Regions from separate parts of the Clostridium sp. X genome, predicted to be linked through region 2. Evidence: a T-box and tRNA genes for the amino acid it is inferred to sense, from the RefSeq annotation. Region 2 holds a T-box; the other holds one or more tRNA genes.

Region 1 (12,449 bases), 1.0 Mb from region 2:
GCTGAAGGACCAAGTAAGCTAAGAAGTGAGGATTTGTTACATGCTTTTTTTAAAGAGGAATTAGAGAGCAGAATATACACTCATGTATTTGCTAATGAAAATTCAAAGGATAATACAACACTAGATATCAGTATAGATAATAATTTTAAAGGACAAGACAAACTTAAGATTAAAAATATTAAAGTAAATGCATATAATGATAAGGGGTCATATAGTACTACTGAAGTTTATAAAGAAGGTAAGGTTGTTGTAAGTGATAATGTAATAGATATTCCAATAGAAGTTAATGAAGATAAAGAAATTCATGAAGAAGATACTAATATACAAAGGTTAAATTATAATGTAAAAGTAAAGAAGGATTCTAAAGAGAAAGCTAAATTAAGATTTGAGGTAGTAATAGAGGACTATATGGAAGAGCAGTTTAAAGAGGAATATCAGGAGTAATATAAAAAAGTGAATGGCTTCGTAGAGAGTTTTTACTCTTTATGAAGCCATTTGTCTTTAAAAAGTAATACTTTAACTACAGTTACTATTAATACTTTGCCGGGTGTATCAATATGAGAATTAGATAGGAAATAAGAGATAAATAGAATAAATGGAGTCATATTTGGTTTAATGGTGGATTATAGGTTTTTTATGCATAGCATTTATGATAAGATATTCCTTGCCGATTCGAGAGAACGAAGAGAAATGATTGATAACAGATAATTTTTAATCTCTAGAAGTATTTTAACATAGATACAATGATTAGAGATTAGAGATTAGATAATAGATGTTAAAAAGTTCTTAAAAAAAGATAATATCAACTAAAAAAAAGTGTTGACAAAACAATTTAAAGTTGATATAATGAATAAGCTGTCGAGAGATGGTGAAAAAAACTTGGTCTTTGAAAATTAAACAGAAATTAAGGTAAATAAAATGCCAGTCAATAACTTTAAGTAATGAGTAACAGATTAAACTTTTAAATTGAGAGTTTGATCCTGGCTCAGGACGAACGCTGGCGGCGTGCCTAACACATGCAAGTCGAGCGATGAAGTTCCTTCGGGAACGGATTAGCGGCGGACGGGTGAGTAACACGTGGGTAACCTGCCTCAAAGAGGGGGATAGCCTCCCGAAAGGGAGATTAATACCGCATAACATTATCTTCTCGCATGAGAAGATAATCAAAGGAGCAATCCGCTTTGAGATGGACCCGCGGCGCATTAGCTAGTTGGTGAGGTAACGGCTCACCAAGGCGACGATGCGTAGCCGACCTGAGAGGGTGATCGGCCACATTGGAACTGAGACACGGTCCAGACTCCTACGGGAGGCAGCAGTGGGGAATATTGCGCAATGGGGGAAACCCTGACGCAGCAACGCCGCGTGAGTGATGAAGGTCTTCGGATTGTAAAGCTCTGTCTTTGGGGACGATAATGACGGTACCCAAGGAGGAAGCCACGGCTAACTACGTGCCAGCAGCCGCGGTAATACGTAGGTGGCAAGCGTTGTCCGGATTTACTGGGCGTAAAGAGTATGTAGGCGGATATTTAAGTCAGATGTGAAATTCCCGGGCTTAACCTGGGCGCTGCATTTGAAACTGGGTATCTAGAGTGCGGGAGAGGAAAGTGGAATTCCTAGTGTAGCGGTGAAATGCGTAGAGATTAGGAAGAACACCAGTGGCGAAGGCGACTTTCTGGACCGTAACTGACGCTGAGATACGAAAGCGTGGGGAGCAAACAGGATTAGATACCCTGGTAGTCCACGCCGTAAACGATGAATACTAGGTGTCGGGGGGTACCACCCTCGGTGCCGCAGCAAACGCAATAAGTATTCCGCCTGGGGAGTACGGTCGCAAGATTAAAACTCAAAGGAATTGACGGGGACCCGCACAAGCAGCGGAGCATGTGGTTTAATTCGAAGCAACGCGAAGAACCTTACCTAGACTTGACATCTCCTGAATTACTCGTAACAGAGGAAGCCCTTCGGGGCAGGAAGACAGGTGGTGCATGGTTGTCGTCAGCTCGTGTCGTGAGATGTTGGGTTAAGTCCCGCAACGAGCGCAACCCTTATCGTTAGTTGCTACCATTAAGTTGAGCACTCTAGCGAGACTGCCTGGGTTAACCAGGAGGAAGGTGGGGATGACGTCAAATCATCATGCCCCTTATGTCTAGGGCTACACACGTGCTACAATGGCCGGTACAACGAGAAGCAAACCCGTGAGGGGGAGCCAAACTAAAAAACCGGTCCCAGTTCGGATTGTAGGCTGAAACTCGCCTACATGAAGTTGGAGTTGCTAGTAATCGCGAATCAGAATGTCGCGGTGAATACGTTCCCGGGTCTTGTACACACCGCCCGTCACACCATGAGAGCCGGTAACACCCGAAGCCTGTGAGGTAACCGCAAGGAGCCAGCAGTCGAAGGTGGGATTGGTGATTGGGGTGAAGTCGTAACAAGGTAGCCGTAGGAGAACCTGCGGCTGGATCACCTCCTTTCTAGGGAGAAATGAAAGCTCACAGCTTTCATAGACTGGAAATAATTTATCCTTAATTCTGTTTAATTTTGAAAGACTAATGTCTTTCATTAATTGTTCTTTGAAAATTGCACAGTGAATATTAAGAAATCTACTATAACTAAGTAATTAGTTTTAGTAATAAATCTCACTCAGTATATCTGAGGAGTGAAGTCTTGTATAACATTTATGTTTACAAGCGTCTAACGATCAAGTTAGAAAGGGCGCACGGTGAATGCCCTGGCACTAGGAGCCGAAGAAGGACGCGATAAGCTGCGATAAGCTACGAGTAGGCGCACACAGCCTGTGATTCGTAGATTTCCGAATGGGGAAACCCACATGATAAACATCATGTACTATATACTGAATTCATAGGTATATAGAGGTACACTCTGGGAACTGAAACATCTAAGTACCAGAAGGAAGAGAAAGAAAAATCGATTCCCTCAGTAGCGGCGAGCGAAAGGGGAAGAGCCCAAACCAGAAACTTTGTTTCTGGGGTTGCGGATAGATCATAACGCTTCAATCTTTTTAGTCGAAGAGAACTGGAAAGTTCTGTCGTAGAAGGTAATAACCCTGTAGGCAAAAAGAAGAGAGAAGTAGATCTACTCCAGAGTACCACGAGACACGTGAAACCTTGTGGGAAGCTGGGAGGACCATCTCCCAAGGCTAAATACTACCTAGTGACCGATAGTGAAGCAGTACCGTGAGGGAAAGGTGAAAAGAACCCCGGAAGGGGAGTGAAATAGAACCTGAAACCGTGTGCCTACAATCGGTCGGAGCACGTTAATGTGTGACGGCGTACTTTTTGTAGAACGGGCCAGCGAGTTACGATATGTAGCAAGGTTAAGCACCTACGGTGCGGAGCCGAAGGGAAACCGAGTCTGAACAGGGCAACTAGTTGCATATCGTAGACCCGAAACCGGGTGATCTATCCATGGCCAGGATGAAGCGGAAGTAAAATTCCGTGGAGGTCCGAACCACGTTGGTGTTGAAAAACCATGGGATGAGCTGTGGATAGCGGAGAAATTCCAATCGAACTCGGAGATAGCTGGTTCTCCTCGAAATAGCTTTAGGGCTAGCGTCGGGTAATTAAGTAGTGGAGGTAGAGCACTGAATGGGCTAGGGGCTGACAACAGTTACTGAACCCTATCAAACTCCGAATGCCACATACTGGTACCCCGGCAGTCAGACTACGAATGATAAGATCCGTGGTCAAAAGGGAAACAGCCCAGACCATCAGCTAAGGTCCCAAAGTGTAAGTTAAGTGGGAAAGGATGTGGGATTTCTAAGACAACTAGGATGTTGGCTTAGAAGCAGCCACTCATTTAAAGAGTGCGTAATAGCTCACTAGTCGAGAGATCCCGCGCCGAAGATGTAACGGGGCTAAAACTTACCACCGAAGCTATGGATGTGTACTACGTACACGTGGTAGAGGAGCTTTCTGCACAGGTAGAAGCCATATCGTAAGGAGTGGTGGACAGTGCAGAAGTGAGAATGCTGGCATAAGTAGCGAGAAACAGGTGAGAATCCTGTTGGCCGAATATCTAAGGTTTCCTGGGGAAGGCTCGTCCTCCCAGGGTTAGTCGGGACCTAAGCCGAGGCCGAAAGGCGTAGGTGATGGACAACTGGTTGATATTCCAGTACCACCAAAATGCGTTTGACAAATGGGATGACGCAGGAGGATAGGATGTGCGCACTATTGGATGTGCGTCTAAGCACTTAGGATGTTGAGTAGGCAAATCCGCTCAATTTAAGTCTGAGGTGTGATGGGGAGCCCTATGGGCGAAGTATCTGATTCCACGCTGCCAAGAAAAGTCTCTATGGAGCAAATTGGTGCCCGTACCGCAAACCGACACAGGTAGATGAGGAGAGAATCCTAAGGCCGTCGGAAGAATTGCTGCTAAGGAACTCGGCAAATTAACCCCGTAACTTCGGGAGAAGGGGTGCCTCCGAGAGGAGGCCGCAGTGAACAGGCCCAAGCAACTGTTTATCAAAAACACAGGTCTCTGCTAAAGCGTAAGCTGATGTATAGGGGCTGACGCCTGCCCGGTGCTGGAAGGTTAAGGGGAATGCTTAGCGCAAGCGAAGGTATGAACTTAAGCCCCAGTAAACGGCGGCCGTAACTATAACGGTCCTAAGGTAGCGAAATTCCTTGTCGGGTAAGTTCCGACCCGCACGAATGGCGTAATGATTTGGGCACTGTCTCGGCAGCAAATCCGGTGAAATTGAAGTGCAAGTGAAGATGCTTGCTACCCGCGGTTGGACGGAAAGACCCCGTAGAGCTTTACTGTAGCTTAGCATTGCATTTCGGTATTGTCTGTACAGGATAGGTGGGAGACTAAGAAGCGAGAGCGTCAGCTTTCGTGGAGTCGTCCTTGGGATACCACCCTGACAGTACTGGAATTCTAACTGGCGGCCATGAATCTGGTCACAGGACATTGCTAGGTGGGCAGTTTGACTGGGGCGGTCGCCTCCTAAAAGGTAACGGAGGCGCTCAAAGGTTCCCTCAGCGCGGTCGGAAATCGCGCGTAGAGTGTAAAGGCAGAAGGGAGCCTGACTGCGACACATACAGGTGGAGCAGGGACGAAAGTCGGACTTAGTGATCCGGTGGTTCTGTATGGAAGGGCCATCGCTCAACGGATAAAAGCTACCTCGGGGATAACAGGCTGATCTCCCCCAAGAGTCCACATCGACGGGGAGGTTTGGCACCTCGATGTCGGCTCGTCGCATCCTGGGGCTGTAGTCGGTCCCAAGGGTTGGGCTGTTCGCCCATTAAAGCGGCACGCGAGCTGGGTTCAGAACGTCGTGAGACAGTTCGGTCCCTATCCGCCGTGGGCGTAGGAAATTTGAGAGGAGCTGTCCTTAGTACGAGAGGACCGGGATGGACTGACCTCTGGTGCACCAGTTGTTTCGCCAGAAGCACAGCTGGGTAGCTATGTCGGGAAGGGATAAACGCTGAAAGCATCTAAGCGTGAAGCCCACCTCAAGATTAGATTTCCCATAGCGTAAGCTAGTAAGATCCCTGGAAGACTACCAGGTTGATAGGTTAGGGGTGTAAGTGCAGTAATGTACTCAGCTGACTAATACTAATAGATCGAGGACTTGATCTAAATATTAAATTCACTGTGCAATTTTGAGAGAACAAAATTCTTTCAATGACACTCATTCAATTAATTTGGATGTTAGGTCATCTGGTGATTATGGCGTGAAGGATACACCCGTACCCATCCCGAACACGATGGTTAAGCTTCACAGCGCCGATGGTACTGCACTGGAGACGGTGTGGAAGAGTAGGACATCGCCAGGTCATGTGGCTCCTTGGTCAAGCGGTCAAGACACCACCCTTTCACGGTGGTAACAGGGGTTCGATTCCCCTAGGAGTCACCATTAACAACTTAAAATGTGCAGGTGTGGCGGAATTGGCAGACGCACTAGACTTAGGATCTAGCGCCTTTGGCGTGGGGGTTCGACTCCCTTCACCTGCACCAATTTTAAAAATTTTATAATAATATGCGGGTATGGTTCAATGGTAGAACGTCAGCCTTCCAAGCTGAACACAAGGGTTCGATTCCCTTTACCCGCTCCATTTTTGCGTCTTTAGCTCAGCTGGATAGAGCAACGCCCTTCTAAGGCGTGGGCCAGGAGTTCGAATCTCTTAAGACGCACCATGATATTGGGATGTCGCCAAGCGGTAAGGCATAGCACTTTGACTGCTACATGCGTAGGTTCAAATCCTGCCATCCCAGCCATGTTTTGCATTAAGAGTTCTTTTATTAAGAGAACTCTTTTGTGCAATTTAAAATGAGTATACAAATATGGCTCCTTGGTCAAGTGGTTAAGACATCGCCCTCTCAAGGCGGGGTCAGGGGTTCAATTCCCCTAGGAGCTGCCAAAACGTTTCAATATTTTATTGAAGCGTTTTTTTATTTAATAAAATATTGATTAAATTATTAAATATTAATCAACAGTTGTGGATTAATATTTAATATTTAATTTAGAGATAATTTATAAAAATATTAATGTTATGCACAAGTAAAGACAAAACTGTGTATATATCTGTGGATAATGTTGATAACAATTGTGATTATGTTGAATAAGTGGAGGAAATTAATGATATATAATAGCATTATAACAAAAGGTGAGTTTATTAGAAGGCCTAATAGATTTATAGCCCATGTAAATGTGGATAATATAGAAAATATAGTGCATGTACCTAATACAGGTAGGTGTAAAGAAATATTAGTGCCGGGAACTACTGTAATATTAAGGGAAGGAAATAATCCTAATAGAAAAACTAAATATGATTTAATAGCAGGATATAAAAATAATAATCTTATTAATATAGATTCACAAGTCCCTAATGCAGTTGTACAAGAAGCTCTAAAAAATAAAAAGATAGATATTTTAGAAGATTATTCTACAATACTAAGAGAAAAAACTTTCGGGGATAGTAGATTTGATTTCAAGCTTTTAAAAAAAAATGGTGAAGAATATTATCTTGAGGTTAAAGGAGTAACATTTGAAGAAAATGGGCACTGTATGTTTCCAGATGCACCTACAGATAGAGGGAAAAAGCATCTTTTGGAATTAATAAAAGTCAAGGAATCAGGAAAAGGTGCAGGTGTATTATTTTTAGTACAATTTAAAGGAGCAAAAAAGTTTTCACCATATGATGATATGGATAAAAATTTTGGAAATGCCCTAAGATTAGCTAGTAAAAATGGTGTAGATATTTTAGCTTATGACTGTAATGTAGGTGAAAATTATATAGAATTGGATAAAAATATAAAAGTATTTCTATAATGAAAATTTCATTAATAATTGGGTAAAATAATAATTATGTACCAATAAAGATGTTTGGGATATAATTAATAATATAGGGTTATTTTAGGAGGAAGAAATATGAAATATAAATTTTGTCCTAAATGTGGTAAAAAGTTAATTATGAGAAGTTGCTGGGATGAGGGTGAAGTTCCTTACTGTCCAGAAGATGATATTATGTACTTTAACTTACCTAAGCCATGTGTTGTAGTTGCCGTAATTAAGGATAATCAAATACTATTAATGAAACAAAGTTATATATTTAAAAATTCTAAGGTTTTGGTATCAGGGTATGTTACTAATGGCGAAATGGTAGAAGATACAGTTATAAGAGAAGTTAAAGAGGAAACAGGAATAACAATAAATAATGTAAAATACCTAGGAAGTGATATAGTTCCAGGAGCAGATTTATTAATGCTAACATTTATGGCCGATTATGTAGAAGGACAAATCTGCAAATCAGATGAAGTTGAATGGGTAGATTGGAGCAATATAGAAGATGCTCTTCACGAAATGAAAGAAGATGAAGTAGGCAAAAAGGTAGTTAGAAAAGTTATAGATGAGATAGGGTGTTCTAGACCAACGGCATATAAATAATTGTATCATTAAATGTTAAACTAAAAGTTAAGTAAGAGAAGTCACCTTGAGTCTATTAAGGCTAAGGTGGCTTTTATATAGAATATTAACATTATATGGAGGAATAATTATGATAGATATTAAGGATAATTGTAGTAAATGTATAGAGTTTATAGATAAGGAATGTGATGGAAAAGCTGAGGACTGTATATGTAAACACTGTCCTAGAAACTTAGGACAATGTATTGTTACAAAGTACTGTAGAGAGACTGAATCTATTATATATTAGTAAAATTTACAATATTAGTAAACGTACATAGTTATGAATATGAGGAATAGTGTAATCATTCAATGATTACACTATTTTTATTTTTCAAAATAAAACAATAATGAATTATGTTAGAAAAATTGAGAAAACTATATTAGAAAAATATTATAAGGTCGGTGTATTATATGATTTCTAATGAACTTAAGATGGTTGTTGCACAAAATTGTACTGAATATGAGTCTAAATATTTGATAAGTTTACTTAGTATGAGCAATTTCTCAGGAAGTTGTGATAGTTGCCAGAATTACATGAAAGGAAAATGTACCAAGGAATTATTTGATGATATCATGGGAATAATAAAAAGGAACTAAATTAGTATTAAGGAGGAAATAATATATGACAAGAAAAGACCTAACGAGTTTAAGTCGTGCTAACGATACAATAAACGGAACAGCTTTAGAAAACTCAACTATAAAAGATACTATAAATAAATGTCCTAGTCCAAGTAATGAGATGAATATGGCAGTAGCAATGAATTGCCCTGGGTATGAGCCATTAGTTAGTGGTACATTTACTAATTCTTGTACAGTTAGTTGTAACAGTTGTCACAATTTCCAAAACAATAAATGTGTAGTAAATTTATATGATAAGGTATTAGCTGGGATAGATGATAGTAAATAAAAAAACTAATTAATACTTTTTAATTAAATAGTATTAATGAAGATCATAATTATAGCGTATAAGAACAAAGATATATTTTATTATCTTTGTTCTTATATTTTTGGTATTATATTATAATTATTGAATATATATATAGTAATACAGTTATTAATTTTATGTAGGTCTATTTTATGTTGCTTTAAAACAGAGTTTAAAGGAAAAAGTTATTTTCTTATAAACATAATCTTAGAGATGCGGTTTTGGAAATATGGTTATGGAAAAGTTAGTAATTGTATAAGTCTTATATAAGTCTCCTACGAAAAAAGAATATAGGGAAAAGGTAGAGCTTATTAACTAGATTTATAACTCCTTTAATTCTGTTTTATATATTATAAAAGTTTTTTTAGTTTTAAGTTACCATGTAACAATAGTAACAAGTTTTAGGCTGTGAGATTATTCTCGCAGCTTTTATATTTTATAAATAAGTATTAATAATAATTTTTTATTACAATTATGTATCTTCATTATTTTGGTATAATAATATAGATGTTAATTTTAATTAATTGAATAAAATAATGAGGAGATTAATATATGAATCATTTCTTAACTAGGACTGAAAGAATAATAGGTACAGAAAATGTTGAAAAGATAAAAAGTAGCAAAGTAGTAATATTGGGAGTTGGAGGAGTAGGAGGATTTGCTACTGAGGCCATTGCACGTAGTGGAGTAGGAACTATAGTATTAGTAGATAAGGATGTAGTTGATATTACTAATTTAAATAGACAGATAATAGCTACTAATAAGACAATAGGAAGAGAAAAAGTTGAAGTTATGAAGGAAAGAATATTAGACATAAACCCTAGCTGCCAGGTTAAAACCCATAGAGTATTTATAAATGAAGATAATATAAATGACATTATAGAAAAAGATACAGATTATGTAATAGATGCTATAGATACAATATCTTCTAAAATATCAGTAGCGGTTTGGTGCGTGGAAAACGACATAAAGCTTATAAGTAGTATGGGAACAGGAAATAAGTTAGATCCTACAAAGCTAAAGGTTTCAGATGTATTTAAGACAAATATTTGTCCATTAGCAAAGGTTATGCGACATGAGCTTAGAAAAAGGAATGTGAAAAAGTTAAAAGTTGTGTATTCAGAAGAACAACCAATGAAGCCAATGATAAGTCCAGAAGAAGCTACTATGAGAAAGATAGCTCCAGGAAGTGTAGCCTTCGTACCATCGGTAGCTGGCCTAATAATTGGGGGAGAAGTAATTAGAGATATAATAAAGAGTTAATTAAAATAATTAGTATAAGACAATAGTAAGGTATAGTTAATTATTCTTTAAATATGGAAGTGATAACAAGGTGAGTAAAAGAAGTAGGACTATGTTGATAATATATATTTTCTTTGTAATGTTTTTATCAGCAATGTGTGATAATGTAAAAGGACCTTTTGTACCAATTATAAAACAAGAATTTTTAATAAATAATAGAGGAATAGCCACTACTCTAATAATAAGTTCCTTAGGGTATATGATATTTACATTTATAGGTGGAATACTTTGTGAAAAGATAGGTCAAAAGAAGGTTTTTATACTTGGGTTTATTCTAGTAACGGTTGCATCAACAGGATTATATTTTTCAAATAATTTTGCTATGTATTTAATAGAATTATTTCTATTAAACATGGGACAGTCGTTTATAGGTATAGCCACTAATACAATAATACCCCTACTAGCTATTGGGTTTGAAGCTATACTAATGAATCTTACTCACTTCTCCTATGGGGTAGGAGCAACATTTACCCAAAGGTTTGCAGGAATGCTACTTTATAATGGTGTGACATGGAGAGAAATATATCTTATAATAGCTATCATATCGTTTCTTATGTTAGTAGGGTTTGTATTTGTTAGAGTTCCTAAATCTCATTTATTTAAAGAAGATAGAAAAATAAATTATAAGGAGATATTTACAAATAAACTTATATATCTATATATGATGGCACTAGGATTTTATGTAGCTGCAGAACTGAATACAGGTAATTGGCTAATAAATTATTTGAATAGTAGCTATAAATATAACGAGAATAAAAGTTCTATATATGCAGCATCATTCTTTGGAATGTTTACTACTGGAAGATTGTTTGGTGGTTTTATAGTAGAAAAGGTAGGATATTTAAAGAGTGTTTTATTTTCTGTAATTACAGCATGTATTCTCCATACATTAGGTTTAATATTAGGAGAAAGCGGTGTTGTAATAATCTCAATTTCGGGATTATTTTTTGCAATTGCCTTTCCAACCATAGTACTTACTATAAGTAAAGTATTTAGAAGTAATACTTCATATATAACAGGTATAATAATAACATCAGCTTCATTTATATCTCTGTTAATAAATGTTATAATTGGCATATTAAATGATTCCATTGGAGTATATAAAGCATACTATACAATTTCAATAAGCTTAGGATTAAGTGCTATATGTATTTACATTATATACATAAATACAAAGCATACAAGTAAGAAGACAGGAGATTAATATATGATCAATGAAGAAAAAGAAAGTATAAAAATATTATCAATAAAAGAAAAAGAGTACATAATTCAAGATGCGGTGGGAATCACTTTAGGAAGAATTTTTATATTAGAATTAAATCATGAAAGTAAATACTGTTGTTTTAGAATAAAGTTCTACAAGAATGATAAGGTACATGAGGCAATACTTAAAAAAGCATTAGAATTAATAATAAGATCCTTATTTAGAAATCAGAAGCTCTATAAGTTAAACATTATAACAGATGAGGATATAATAGCAGGTCCTTTTATAGAATTAGGATTTGTTTTAGAAGGAATGCTTTGGGGAAGTCTTGTATCTAATAACGTAAGAAAAAATGAGTTCATATTTGGTATAGATGAAGATGTATTAAAAAATCGCAATAGTATTAATGTTTTAAGATTAGAAGGAGAAAACATAGAGCTAAAGATATCAACTCCAGATGATGCAGAAGCATTTCTTGAATATTATATAAAGAATAAAGAATATTTAGAGCCTTTTGAGCCTATACGTGATAAAGCCTTCTTTACTATGAATGGGCAAGTGCATGATTTAACAGAAAATTATAAGCAATTTCTTAACGGAACGGGTGTAGGATTCGGAATATATAAAGATAAAAAATTAATAGGAAAGATACGATTAAGCAACATAGTAAGAGGAGTGCTTCAAAATGCTTTTGTAGGATATTCTATAGAAGAAGAGGAGCAAGGCAAAGGGTATATGAGAGAGGCATTAAATCTTGTTTTAGATTATGCTTTTGAAGATCTGGAACTACACAGAATAGAAGCTAGCACTTTAGTAGATAATGAAAGATCTCAGCGAGTATTAAGTGGATGTGGATTTAAAGAGATTGGAATTAGTGAAAAATATCTATTTATAAACGGTAAGTGGAAAGATCATAAACTCTTTTATAGAGTAAATGACTAATAGCAGTAGTATATACTGCTATTTTTTATGTATACTTGTCCAGGAGTGTCAATATATGATAAAAACAGGATTTAAGAGATATTTCGACTAAATGTGATATAATTTGATTTAATATTGTATAACAGTATAATATAATATATTTTATT
Region 2 (12,449 bases):
TAGTAAAGCTGCCAAATATGTAATAACAGGTGCATCAAGCCATAATATATCAGTAGAAAAACAATTTAGATACCCTACAGAGTATGGAGGTCAAAAACCTCCTACAGCCCAGTGGACAGTAACAGGAGCTGGAGCAGGTCTTGTAGCTCATGAAGGTGAGGGTCCGAGAGTAATTGCTGCAACAATTGGTAAAGTAATTGATATGGGACTTTCAGATCCGTTTAATATGGGGGCAGCTATGGCTCCGGCAGCGGTAGATACTATTGAAGCACACTTTAGAGATTTGAACATAGATCCTTCTTATTATGATTTAATTGCAACAGGAGATTTAGGAAGAGTTGGTCATAGAATTGCTGGTGACTTACTAGATAAGCACGGACTTAAAATTTCAAGAGAGATATTTACTGATTGTGGATTATTGATTTATAAGGAAGATCAGCCAGTTATAGCTGGTGGTAGTGGATGTGGATGTACTGCAACTGTTGCATATGGACATCTGCTTAATCGAATGAAAAAAGGTGAATTAAAAAGAATATTAGTTATAGCAACAGGAGCATTACTATCTCCATTATCTTATCAACAAAAAGAAAGTATACCTTCTATTGCACATGCTGTATCTATAGAGATGTAAAGCGAGGTGTTTTAAAATTGTCAATTTTTATTTGGGCATTTATAATTGGTGGTCTTATATGCGTTATTGGACAGATAATGATGGATGTATTTAGACTTACACCTGCGCACACAATGAGTACATTAGTTGTAACAGGAGCTATATTAGGAGGACTTGGACTATATGACCCATTGGTAAAGTTCGCAGGTGCAGGTGCGTCAGTACCAATAAGTAGTTTCGGCAATGCCTTAGTTAAAGGAGCATTAATGGAAGCTGAAACAACAGGTGCAATTGGAGTACTGACAGGTATATTTGAGGTTACAAGCTCAGGAATATCTGCTGCGATAATATTTGCATTTTTAGCGTCATTAATATTTAAACCTAAAGGCTAGTGTATATTTATAAACAGAGTTCTTGATTTCAAGTAATCGGATAAAGAGTGAAGGGAGGTGAGATAATGACAGTAGGAACACAAATGCAACAAGCTATAGCGGGAGTTCAATCAGCAGCAGCAACAATGAAGACATTTGCATTACAAACAGAGGATAAAGCAGCTAAGAAAGACTTTCAACAATTAGCGCAAACCTTTGAAGATTCATTAAAAGTTTTAGAAGGCAGACAAAAATATATTGAAGAGCAAGAACCACAATATAAGAATCAATAGAAGATTTTAGAAATAATAAATTACATTATTAAATTTTGTTTTAGTTTATTAATCATATAAAATTTAAGCTTATGAGTAGATAGGATGAGGTTAGTCCATCTACTCTTTTTTTTAAAAATAATAAGGATTTAATAATAAACCTTCTAAATGTGATAGAATAAATGGATGAGATGAATTTTATTTACTTTAAGTCTAAGTAGATAATTAGAAGGTGGAGGTTATATGGCAGAATACATAATATCTGTTGATAATTTAGATAAAGAAACAGGTTATATCGAAAAAATGGAAGCACATGAAAAAGGAGTACTACATAGAGCTTTTTCTATACTTATATTTAATTCTAATAATCAGTTATTATTGCAAAGAAGGAGCTTAGGAAAATATCATTCACCAGGATTGTGGACTAATACTTGTTGTAGCCATCCAAGATATGGTGAAAATCTAGAAGATGCAATTCATAGAAGACTTAAGGAAGAGATGGGTTTTTCATGTGAGCTGAAAGAGGTATTTAGTTTTATATATAAAGTAGAATTTGACAATGGTCTTTTTGAAAATGAATATGACCATGTATTTATTGGGAAATATGATGGAGAAATAGTCGTAAATAAAGATGAAGTAGAAGATTTTAAATGGATTGATATTAATGAACTAAAAGCTGATATTAAAGATAACCCTCAGCTATATACTTATTGGTTTAAGCACTTATTTAATAAAATTGAAATTGATTTGTATAAGCATTTAAAATAGAAGTTTAATAAAATAATATCTTAGAGGAGCAGGGAGAGAGGAGACCAATAGCATGAAAAAGGATTTAACATTAGAAGGGCAAGCAGAATATTTAACTATAAAGGATGTATTAGATGCTAGAGAAAGGATAAAGGATATATGTGTAAATACTAAATTAATATATAGTCCAGAATATAGCAGAGAAAGCGGAAATGAAGTATACATAAAGCCAGAAAACCTACAAATAACAGGAGCATTTAAGCTAAGAGGAGCAGTAAATAAAGTTAGTAAATTAACTGATGATAAAAGAGCAAAAGGATTAATTGCATCTTCCGCAGGAAATCATGCCCAGGGAGTTGCTTATGCAGCTAGTAGACTTGGAATTAATGCAACAATTGTTATGCCAGAAACCACACCACTCATAAAGGTGCAAGCAACTAGAAACTATGGGGCAAATGTAATCCTTAAAGGAAAAGTATATGATGAGGCTTATGACGAAGCTAAGAGATTAGAAAAAGAACATGGATATACTTTCATACATCCTTTTGATGATGTAGATGTAATGGCAGGACAGGGAACCATAGCACTTGAAATTATAGAAGAATTAAAAGATGTAGATGCTATATTAGTGCCAATTGGTGGTGGTGGATTAATAAGTGGAATAGCAGTAACGGCTAAGTCGATTAATCCTAATATAAAAATAATTGGAGTTCAATCAGAAGGTGCAAATCCAATGAAATGCTCTTTTGATAGTGATACTTTAATTTGCGCAGAGGTTATTGATACTATTGCAGATGGTGCAGCAGTAAAAAAACCAGGTGAAATAACTTTTCAGGTAATAAGAAAGTATGTAAATAAAATTGTTACAGTTAGCGATCATGATATTATGGATGCTGTATATGTTCTTCTAGAGAAACACAAGCTTGTAGCAGAAACAACAGGAGCTATGTCCTTAGCTGCATTAGGAAAATTAAAGTTTAAAGGTAAAAAGGTTGTATCTTTAATAAGTGGTGGAAATATAGACGTAGTAACAATGTCATCACTTTTAACTCATGGACTTGTTTCAAGAGGAAGAGTATTATGGTTTTCTGTTAATCTTAAAGATACACCGGGACAACTACTAGAAATAGCAAAAATCTTATCAGATAAAGGTGCTAATGTAATAAAATTAGACCATAATCAATTTAAAGCTATTGATAGATTAAAGCATGTTGTACTTGAAGTAACAGTTGAAACTAATGGACCAGAACACATAGGAGAAATAATTAAAGCCTTAAATGAAAAAGGATATAATATAGATAAAATACGCTAAGAAAGTATTTTGGTATAGTATTGTATATAATAAAATAATAGAAATGTATAAAAGGAGGATAACTGTTTTAAAGTTATCCTAGTTTATATTATAATATGAAATTTATTACTAGTTATTCAGCAAGCTTCTTTAATGTATATGCTATGGAGTTCAACTCTTGTAATGTAGCATTTATTTGTTGAAGTGAGGAGAGTTGTCCTTTAAAGGCATCTGTAGAAGATGTAATACTATCAGATATTTTATTTGCTGAAGTTTTAATTTTAGTCAAAGTGCTATTTATTTCATTTATTGAATTACTACTAGAACTAGATAGTTTTCTAATTTTACTAGCAACGACAGAGAAACCTTTTCCACATTCTCCAGCTCTTGAAGCTTCGATAGCTGCATTGAGTCCAAGTAAATTTGTTTGATACGCCACATTTTTCACAAAACGAAGTACATCATCGGTATCTTTTGTAGCATTTTCAGCTTCAGTAACTTCTGATAAAATCTTGTCATTAGATTCTACTACGACTTCTATACCTTCTGAAACTCTACTTGAACTCTGAGATATTTCTACCAAGGATTCAGATAAGATCTTAGATAAATTTAATATTTCATGATGTCTAGCTAAGCTCTTTACTAAGACGATACTTCCTACAATTGAACCATTTTTCTCCTTAACGGGTATTCCAATGGCTTTTATTTCTACACCGAAAACTTCCTTTGGAACTATTAGTGTTACTGTTTTTTTGCTTTTATACATTCGTAAGCTGCGCCACCAGGTCTTAAAACATCACCAGGAAGTGCATTCATATTTATGTTTTTACTATTTACAACCTTTATAAAATGTGATTTTGTAGAAAGAGTAAAAGCTATTTCATCATCAAAAAAGACTTGCATATAGGGAATTAACTCATTAAAAGATTGTTGCAGTTTGTTTTGCATTACAAATTATTCTATTTTAACATGCCCCCTTGACAAATACATTTAATATGTAGTTAGATTATCAAATAGTTTATAAAATAATGTAGAGCTTTCAACTTTTAGAATCACAATGTTTATAAACTAATTATATTATACTAAAATAAGCATTGTATTATAATATATGGAATTATTGCCGATTTAAGTTCACTGTACTATAACAGTAGATTTGACTAAACTTTATTAAGCTAGTATAAAATTCATAGAAAAAATTTAAACAATATCATATAATATTGTAAAACTATGAAGATAAAGGGGGAATTTTATGTTAAATGAGTTATTTATAAATACACTTTTACTCATTTCATTTACTTTTGTCGGAGGACATATATCAAGAGAGATACCTGAAAGTTTAAAAAATAAGATTTTATTAAAGATTCTATTAGGAATTGGTGGGGGAATATTAGGAATTTTAATGATGATATATGCTATCCAAGTGATTGGAACTAATACATTACTTGATCTTCGTTCACTATCAATTATGATGATTAGTAGTATTGGTGGATTTTTAAGTACACTAGTAACAGGAATAATTATTGGTATATATCGTATAAGTTACTATGGTATAAATGAATCATCAATTTTCGCTTTAGTTCATATATGTTTATACATAACATTTTTTAGCATAATTAATAAAAAGATTAAGACACCTTTAAAAAATTGGTTCACAAAGTTAGCTGTTGTAGTTTTGATATTAGATACAACATTTTTTTATCTATTAAATGATGTAGAGAATAATTACTTAATAATATTAGAATTTTCTATAGTTATTATATCTTCAGCTGTATTAGCATATTTTTTATTAAAATATGCTAAATATTCTAATGAATTATATAGAATGTACGAAACAGATTCAACAAAGGATTTTCTTACTGGACTAAATAATACAAGACAATTTGATAAATTACTTAATATGACTTTTGAAAGAGTAATTGAAAATAATGAAAAGTTATCTTGTTTAATGATAGATATAGATCATTTTAAAAAAGTTAATGATACTTATGGACATCCTGTTGGAGATTTAGTTTTAAAGGAGCTAGCAGATATTTTAAAGAAGAGTTGTAGAGCATTTGATCTTGTAGGACGTGTAGGCGGTGAAGAGTTTTGCGTATTGCTTTTAGATTGTCCTGATGAACGTTCTTTTGAAATAGCTACAAGAATAAGGACTAGTGTAAAAGAGCATAATTTTTCTATTGGAGATAATAGATTTATTAACATAACAGTATCAATTGGCAGTGCAACATATCCTGAAACAGTGGATAGTTTAGAAGAAATTATGAATAAGGCTGATATTGGTTTATATAAAGCAAAGCAAACTGGACGAGACAAGGTATGTGACTATCATCAGTGTATAGAATCAGAAGTGTAGTTTAGATTAGAATAGGTAAGATATTTTTTGTTTTAAAATAATTAGAATTTTTTTAGACTTAAAAGTTTAGGGGAATTTTTTAAGTTTCAACACTGTGAAAGATGAAGTAAACCTTTATTTTTCACTTCATAATGTTTTTATATTAGGGGAACACTAAAAAAAACATTATGAAAAGAGAGGGATAGCATTGAGTAAAACTATGAATGAAACAGTTAATAGATTAATAGATGAAAAGTCTCCTTACCTACTTCAACATGCATATAATCCAGTAGATTGGTATCCTTGGGGAGAAGAAGCCTTTAATAAAGCAAAAGCAGAACACAAACCTATATTTTTAAGTATAGGATATTCAACTTGCCATTGGTGCCATGTAATGGAGAGGGAATCATTTGAAAATGTTGAAGTGGCTAAAGTAATAAATGATAGTTTTATTGCTATAAAGGTAGATAGAGAAGAAAGACCAGATGTTGATGCTGTATATATGGATGTATGTCAGGCTATAAATGGTAGTGGAGGATGGCCCCTTACAATAGTTATGACTCCAGATAAGAAGCCATTTTTTGCTGGTACATATATTCCTGTTCAAGATAAATACGGAAGAGCTGGCATAATAACTATACTTAATAATATAACTGAAGCATGGAAAGATAGAAGAGATGAGATAATAGACAGCAGTAATGGGATAATTGCGGATATAAAAGAAAACTATCATTTTAAAAGGGATAGAGCGGACATAGGAATAGATGCAGTAGAGCAAACTTTTGGTGAGTTTTCAAGCTTCTTTGAATCTAAATATGGTGGATTTAATATAGCTCCAAAGTTTCCATCACCACATAATTTATATTTCTTATTAAGATATTGGAAACATAGTAACTCTGAAAAAGCCTTAGATATGGTTACAAAAACCCTTGATGCTATGTATAAGGGAGGAATTTTTGATCATGTTGGCTTTGGATTTGCAAGATACTCAACGGATACAAAATGGTTAGTACCTCACTTTGAGAAAATGCTCTATGATAATGCTCTCTTAATCTTAGCTTATGCAGAGGGTTATGCAGCTACAGGAAAAGAGTTATACAGAGAAGTATCAGAAAAAACTATATCCTATGTATTAAGAGATATGAAAAATGAGAATGGAGGCTTCTACTCAGCAGAGGATGCAGATTCAGAAGGTGTAGAAGGAAAATTTTATGCATGGTCTTATGAGGAGATTATAGATCTAGTAGGTAAAGAAAAGGGAGAGCTGTACAGCAAATACTATGGTATAACTCAAAAAGGTAATTTTGAAGGAAAAAATATACCTAATCTTATAAGTACTAAGGTTGAGGAGATTGAAGATAATAGGGAACTTAAAGAAACTTTAGAAGATATAAATAAAATATTATACATTCACAGGGAGAAAAGAATTCACCCTCATAAGGATGATAAAATACTTACAGCTTGGAATGGACTTATGATAGCAGCCTTAGCTTATGCAGGTAAGGTTTTTGATGATTCTATGTATATAGAAGAAGCTGAAGAAGCAGTTAAGTTTATATATGATAATCTAGTTAATGAAAAAGGTAGATTACTTGCTAGGTATAGAGAGGGAGAGGCTGCATATGAAGGCTATTCTGAGGATTATGCCTTTTTAATATGGGGGCTTATCGAACTATATGAATCTAGCTTCAAGACAGAGTACTTAAAAAAAGCCCTTAAACTCAATGGGGATATGTATAAGTATTTTTGGGATAAAGATGAAGGTGGCTTCTTTCTATATGGAGAAGATAGTGAAGAGCTTATTTGGAGACCAAAAGAAATATATGATGGAGCTACTCCTTCAGCAAACTCTGTAGCTGCACTTAATATGCTAAGGTTAGGAAAGCTTACAGGTAATATAGATTTAGAAGAGAGAAGTAGAGAAATGTTTAAGATTTTTGGAAACCGAGCTAAAGAGGCACTGAGAGGTCATGCTTACTTTATGATGTCGGTGTTAGTTGATAATGTAGCAAGCAAAGAAATTCTCATAGCAGGAGATAAGAAGGATAAGGAAGTAGTAAAATTTTTGAGAAAAATTAATAAAGAATACTCTCCGTTCACTACAGTATTATTAAATGATAATAGCGAAGAACTGAGAGCAATTATGCCACATGTTACTGACAAAGGATTAGTAGATGGAAAAAATGCTGTGTATATTTGTGAAAATTTTGCTTGTCAAAAACCTATGGTAAACCTAGAAGAAGCTCTTAAATATTTAAAAATATACTAATCAAAATGTATATATTTACTTGACAAGGACAAAATTATAATAATATAATATTTTGTAAATAATGTAGTATAATAATTTCATTGAAGAGAAGAGTATCCATTTAGAAACTAAAAGCGAGCAGGAGAGGGTGGAAGTCCTGTAGTATTTTAATTGGAGAAAAGAATCTTGGAGAAGCTGCTAAGTTTTATTTATATAGATTAAATATTATGAGGTTTGCCGTTAACTGCGTTAAAGTTTTGAGTGGGCTTATTTTAAGTCAACTAGAGTGGTACCGCGGATATATCCGTCTCTGTTTTTAAATAGAGACGGTTTTTTTTGTTTTTTTCAAACTTAAGAAAATGGAGGAAAGTAAAAGATGGATTATAGAAATATAGTTGCTGAAAGAATTAAAGAACATTTAGAATTAGAAATTGAGGTAATAGAAAAATTAATTGAGATACCACCAAAGCCTGAAATGGGAGACTATGCATTTCCATGTTTTCAATTAGCTAAAACATTAAAAAAAGCTCCAAATATGATTTCAGCAGATCTAAAAGAAAAAATAAATAATGAAGGTTTTGAGAGAGTTGAAGCATTAGGACCTTATTTAAACTTTTTTATGGATAAAGGGGCTTTTGTAGATACAACATTAGAAAAAGTATTAAAAGAAGGAAAAAATTATGGTACTTCAGAAATGGGAACAGGAAAGAATGTAACAATTGACTTCTCCTCACCTAACATAGCTAAACCTTTCCATGTAGGACATTTATTTAGTACATCAATAGGAAATTCATTGTATAAAATGTTTAAATCACAAGGATATAATCCTGTTGGAATAAACCATCTTGGGGATTGGGGAACACAATTTGGTAAGCTAATATCAGCATATAAAAGATGGGCTGATGAAGATGCATTAGAAAAAGAGCCAATAAAAGAGCTTTTAAGAATATATGTAAAGTTTCATGATGAAGCAGAAAAAGATCCATCTCTTGAAGATGAAGGAAGAATGTACTTTAAAAAATTAGAAGATGGAAGCAAAGAAGAAGTAGCTCTTTGGGAAAAGTTTAAGAATCAAAGCTTAAAGGAATTTGAAATAGTATATAAACTTTTAGGTGTTAATTTTGATTCCTATGCAGGAGAGAGCTTTTACAACGATAAAATGGATACTGTAGTTAAAGAACTTGAAGATAAGAATTTGTTAGTTGAAAGTAATGGAGCAAAGGTTGTAATGCTTGAAGAAGAAAATATGCCTCCATGTATTATATTAAAAGGAGATGGAGCTACGATCTATGCAACTCGTGATCTTGCGGCAGCCTTTTACAGAAAGAAAACTTATGATTTCCACAAGAGTATATATGTAGTTGGCTCTCCACAGGCATTACACTTTAAACAAGTCTTTAAGACTATTGAAAAGATGGGATATGACTGGGCTAAGGATTGTGAACATGTTGGATTTGGTCTTGTTAAATTTGCAGATAGAAAGTTATCTACAAGAAAGGGAGAAGTTATTTTCCTTGAAGAATTATTAAATGAATCCATAGCTAAAACAATAGAAGTAATAAATGAAAAAAATCCTGAACTTGAAAATAAGGAAGAAGTGGCTAAAAAAGTAGGTATAGGAGCAATCATATTTACTTACTTAAAAAACAAAAGAGAAAAAGACATAGTATTTAACTGGGAAGAGATGTTGAACTTTGAAGGGGAAACAGGTCCTTATGTTCAATACACTTATGCAAGAGGAAAGAGTATATTAAGACGTGCTGGAGAAATAGAAGGGGAGATTAACTACTCTGCCTTAACTTCAACTGAAGAGTATGAACTTGTTAAAACACTTGCTAATCTTAATGATGTTATTGTAAATGCTATTGATAAGCTAGAGCCATCAATTCTTACAAGATATATAATTGATGTTGCTAAAGCATTTAATAAGTTCTATAATGCACACAACATAATGGCTACAGAAGAAGTAGCGGTTAAGAATGCAAGACTTAAAATGGTTGAAGCGACTTGTCAAGTTATAAAAAATGGATTGGATTTAATTGGATTAGAAGTAGTAGAGAAGATGTAATATAATTAACAATAGATAGTTGGTAATTATATTTTAGGTATTAGGGACTAGTGGATAGAAAATCCTCTTGAATCCTAGTACCTAATACATAAATTAAAGGTGTGTGAGTTTAGCGTGATTATAAAGAAGTACAGAAGAAAGCTGAATATATCAAAAGAAGTATTCAATAATTATAATTTAGACAAAATAATATTTTATGATATAGAAACCACTGGTTTTGATAAAGAGAAAGCTAAGCTCATATTAATTTCAGGAGGATGGTTTTTAAATAAGGATACTTTTTTTATAAAACAGTACTTTGCTGAAAATACAGATGAAGAAAAGGATATTTTATTATATTTTAAAGAAGATATTAAAAACTTTAATGAATGGTGCTCCTATAATGGAAAAGCCTTTGATGAGCCTTTTATTTTAAAAAAAGCAGAAATGAACAATGTAGATTTTATAACTTCTAAAAAACATATAGATTTGTATAGAATCATAAGACCTTATCAAACATACATAGGACTGGAAAGATGCAGTTTAAAAAGTGTAGAAGAGTATTTAGGGATAGAAAGAAAAGATAAAATTGATGGGGCATTAAGTGTAGAACTATATAATGAGTTTTTAAATACAAAAACTGCATCAATTAGAGATACTATAATGCTACATAATTTTGAAGATGTACTTAACTTACCTATAATACTAGAACTAGTAAATGACATAGAGAACAATGATGAAGTGCAAAGATCAAATGCTATTACTGAAAAACAGTTACAATATTTAAAATTTCTTATTAAGAAAAATAATATCAACTTAGAACTTAATATAAAAAAGGTATCAAAGAAAGCTGCTGGAAGAATTATTGATAATATACTTAAAGGAAACATAGATTTAGACGAATTTAATAATATAGTAAATAACAGCTATTAGTTTTTAACTATATAAGTCAATAATTTTAGGGGGAAAAGCTATGAAAATTAGTGAAATTATGCAGAAGAATATAATAAGATTAAGTCCAGAGGATAATATAAAAAAGGCTCTTGAAGTTATGGAAGTAAATAAGATTAACGGAGCATCGGTTGTGGACAAGGATAGCAAGCTAGTTGGAATTATAGTAAAAGCGGATATCTATAGATTTCTAATTGAAGAGGGCCACTATGATACATACCCTATTTCTAGTATTATGACAAAAAACGTTGTAAGTTCTAACGCTGATGATGAAGTTGTGGAAGCTGCAAAAAAACTTATAGATAAAAACATAGTCGCAATACCAGTAGTAGAAGAGGAAAGAGTTATAGGAATAGTTTCAATGGAAAATATAATAAAGCATTTTATAGAAAATTGTAAATAAAAAAGATAAATGTTAGGTGACTTAGTCACCTAGCATTTATCTTTTTTATCTTCTTTCTTATCATCGTACATTGGGCAGTGAGAAGAACAACTTCCACATTCGCAGTCTCCACCCTTTAACTTCTTTTTAGCACTTTTTACAAGTATATATAAGGCAAAAGCTACTATTAAAGCTGTTATTAATATTTCCATAAAATCACCTCTTAAAGCAAGTTAAAAAATTAAGGAGCCTATATTATAAACTAAGAAGGAAGCTATCCAAGCAAGTACTAATTGATACACTACAGAGAAAAACATCATTTTACTTCCGTATTCTTTTTTCATTGTAGCTATAGTTGTTACGCATGGAGTATATAAAAGTGTAAAAACTAAGAATCCATAAGCTGTAACTGCTGTAAAGTGCTGAGGTAAAATTGTTTCTAAGTTAGCTCCAAAGATAACGCCCATAGTACTTACAACAACTTCTTTTGCCATAAGACCTGTAAGTAAGGATACTGAAATCTCCCAAGAACCAAAACCTAAAGGCTTGAAGATAGGAGCGATAAACTTACCTATAGATGCAAATAAGCTAGTATTCATATCTGTCATTCCATACATATTAAAGTTTGATAAAAACCAAACTACTACTGATATTGATAATATTATAGTACCAGCTTTCTTTAAAAAACCTTTTCCTTTATCCCAAGTATGTAGTGCTAAATTTCTAACCTCTGGAACTTTATACTCAGGTAGTTCTATTATAAAAGGTTCTTCATCTTTTCTAAATATTGTACTCTTGAATAATAAACCAATTATAAAGGCGATAACTACACCAATAAGATAAAGTGAAAATACTACAGGGGTTTCACGCCCGGGGAAAAATATAGATGCAAATAGTGCATAAACGGGAAGTCTTGCATTACATGACATCAAGGGAATAATTAATGCAGCGAGTTTTCTATCTTTTTCACTTTCAAGTGTTCTTGCAGACATTATAGCAGGAACTGAACAACCAAAGCCAACAATAAGAGGTATAAAAGCTTTACCTGAAAGTCCCATTCTTCTCATGACTTTATCCATTAGAAAGGCAGCTCTTGCCATGTATCCGCTATCTTCTAAGAAGGATATTCCTAAAAATAAAGCTAAAATTACTGGAAGAAATATAACTATAGATCCAACACCACCAACAATTCCATCAA

Evidence for each region. The T-box of region 2 lies ahead of argS (arginine--tRNA ligase). A T-box ahead of a tRNA ligase gene usually reads a tRNA of that ligase, here a tRNA-Arg.
Region 1: it encodes a tRNA-Arg, which carries the amino acid that the T-box ahead of argS (arginine--tRNA ligase) is inferred to sense. The anticodon was not compared.

The regions. Positions count from the first base shown of each region.
Region 1 is NZ_CM146912.1:1,051,865-1,064,313, forward strand. It holds gene ACX0KU_RS05430 (hypothetical protein) at 1-444, shown strand, start outside; rRNA gene ACX0KU_RS05435 (16S ribosomal RNA) at 963-2,471, shown strand; rRNA gene ACX0KU_RS05440 (23S ribosomal RNA) at 2,697-5,601, shown strand; rRNA gene rrf (5S ribosomal RNA) at 5,682-5,798, shown strand; tRNA gene ACX0KU_RS05450 (tRNA-Glu) at 5,804-5,878, shown strand; tRNA gene ACX0KU_RS05455 (tRNA-Leu) at 5,896-5,979, shown strand; tRNA gene ACX0KU_RS05460 (tRNA-Gly) at 6,004-6,077, shown strand; tRNA gene ACX0KU_RS05465 (tRNA-Arg) at 6,083-6,159, shown strand; tRNA gene ACX0KU_RS05470 (tRNA-Gln) at 6,166-6,240, shown strand; tRNA gene ACX0KU_RS05475 (tRNA-Glu) at 6,309-6,383, shown strand; gene sfsA (DNA/RNA nuclease SfsA) at 6,602-7,294, shown strand; gene ACX0KU_RS05485 (NAD(+) diphosphatase) at 7,394-7,909, shown strand; gene ACX0KU_RS05490 (hypothetical protein) at 8,019-8,177, shown strand; gene ACX0KU_RS05495 (hypothetical protein) at 8,342-8,527, shown strand; gene ACX0KU_RS05500 (hypothetical protein) at 8,553-8,837, shown strand; gene ACX0KU_RS05505 (tRNA threonylcarbamoyladenosine dehydratase) at 9,408-10,118, shown strand; gene ACX0KU_RS05510 (MFS transporter) at 10,189-11,361, shown strand; gene ACX0KU_RS05515 (GNAT family N-acetyltransferase) at 11,365-12,303, shown strand.
Region 2 is NZ_CM146912.1:2,098,463-2,110,911, forward strand. It holds gene spoVAD (stage V sporulation protein AD) at 1-631, shown strand, start outside; gene spoVAE (stage V sporulation protein AE) at 649-1,002, shown strand; gene ACX0KU_RS10565 (DUF1657 domain-containing protein) at 1,068-1,274, shown strand; gene idi (isopentenyl-diphosphate Delta-isomerase) at 1,497-2,021, shown strand; gene ilvA (threonine ammonia-lyase) at 2,074-3,312, shown strand; gene ACX0KU_RS10580 (methyl-accepting chemotaxis protein) at 3,425-4,057, opposite strand; gene ACX0KU_RS10585 (hypothetical protein) at 4,033-4,239, opposite strand; gene ACX0KU_RS10590 (GGDEF domain-containing protein) at 4,541-5,644, shown strand; gene ACX0KU_RS10595 (thioredoxin domain-containing protein) at 5,832-7,892, shown strand; T-box leader at 7,964-8,186, shown strand; gene argS (arginine--tRNA ligase) at 8,248-9,939, shown strand; gene ACX0KU_RS10605 (ribonuclease H-like domain-containing protein) at 10,054-10,851, shown strand; gene ACX0KU_RS10610 (CBS domain-containing protein) at 10,892-11,272, shown strand; gene ACX0KU_RS10615 (FeoB-associated Cys-rich membrane protein) at 11,302-11,463, opposite strand; gene feoB (ferrous iron transport protein B) at 11,485-12,449, opposite strand, start outside.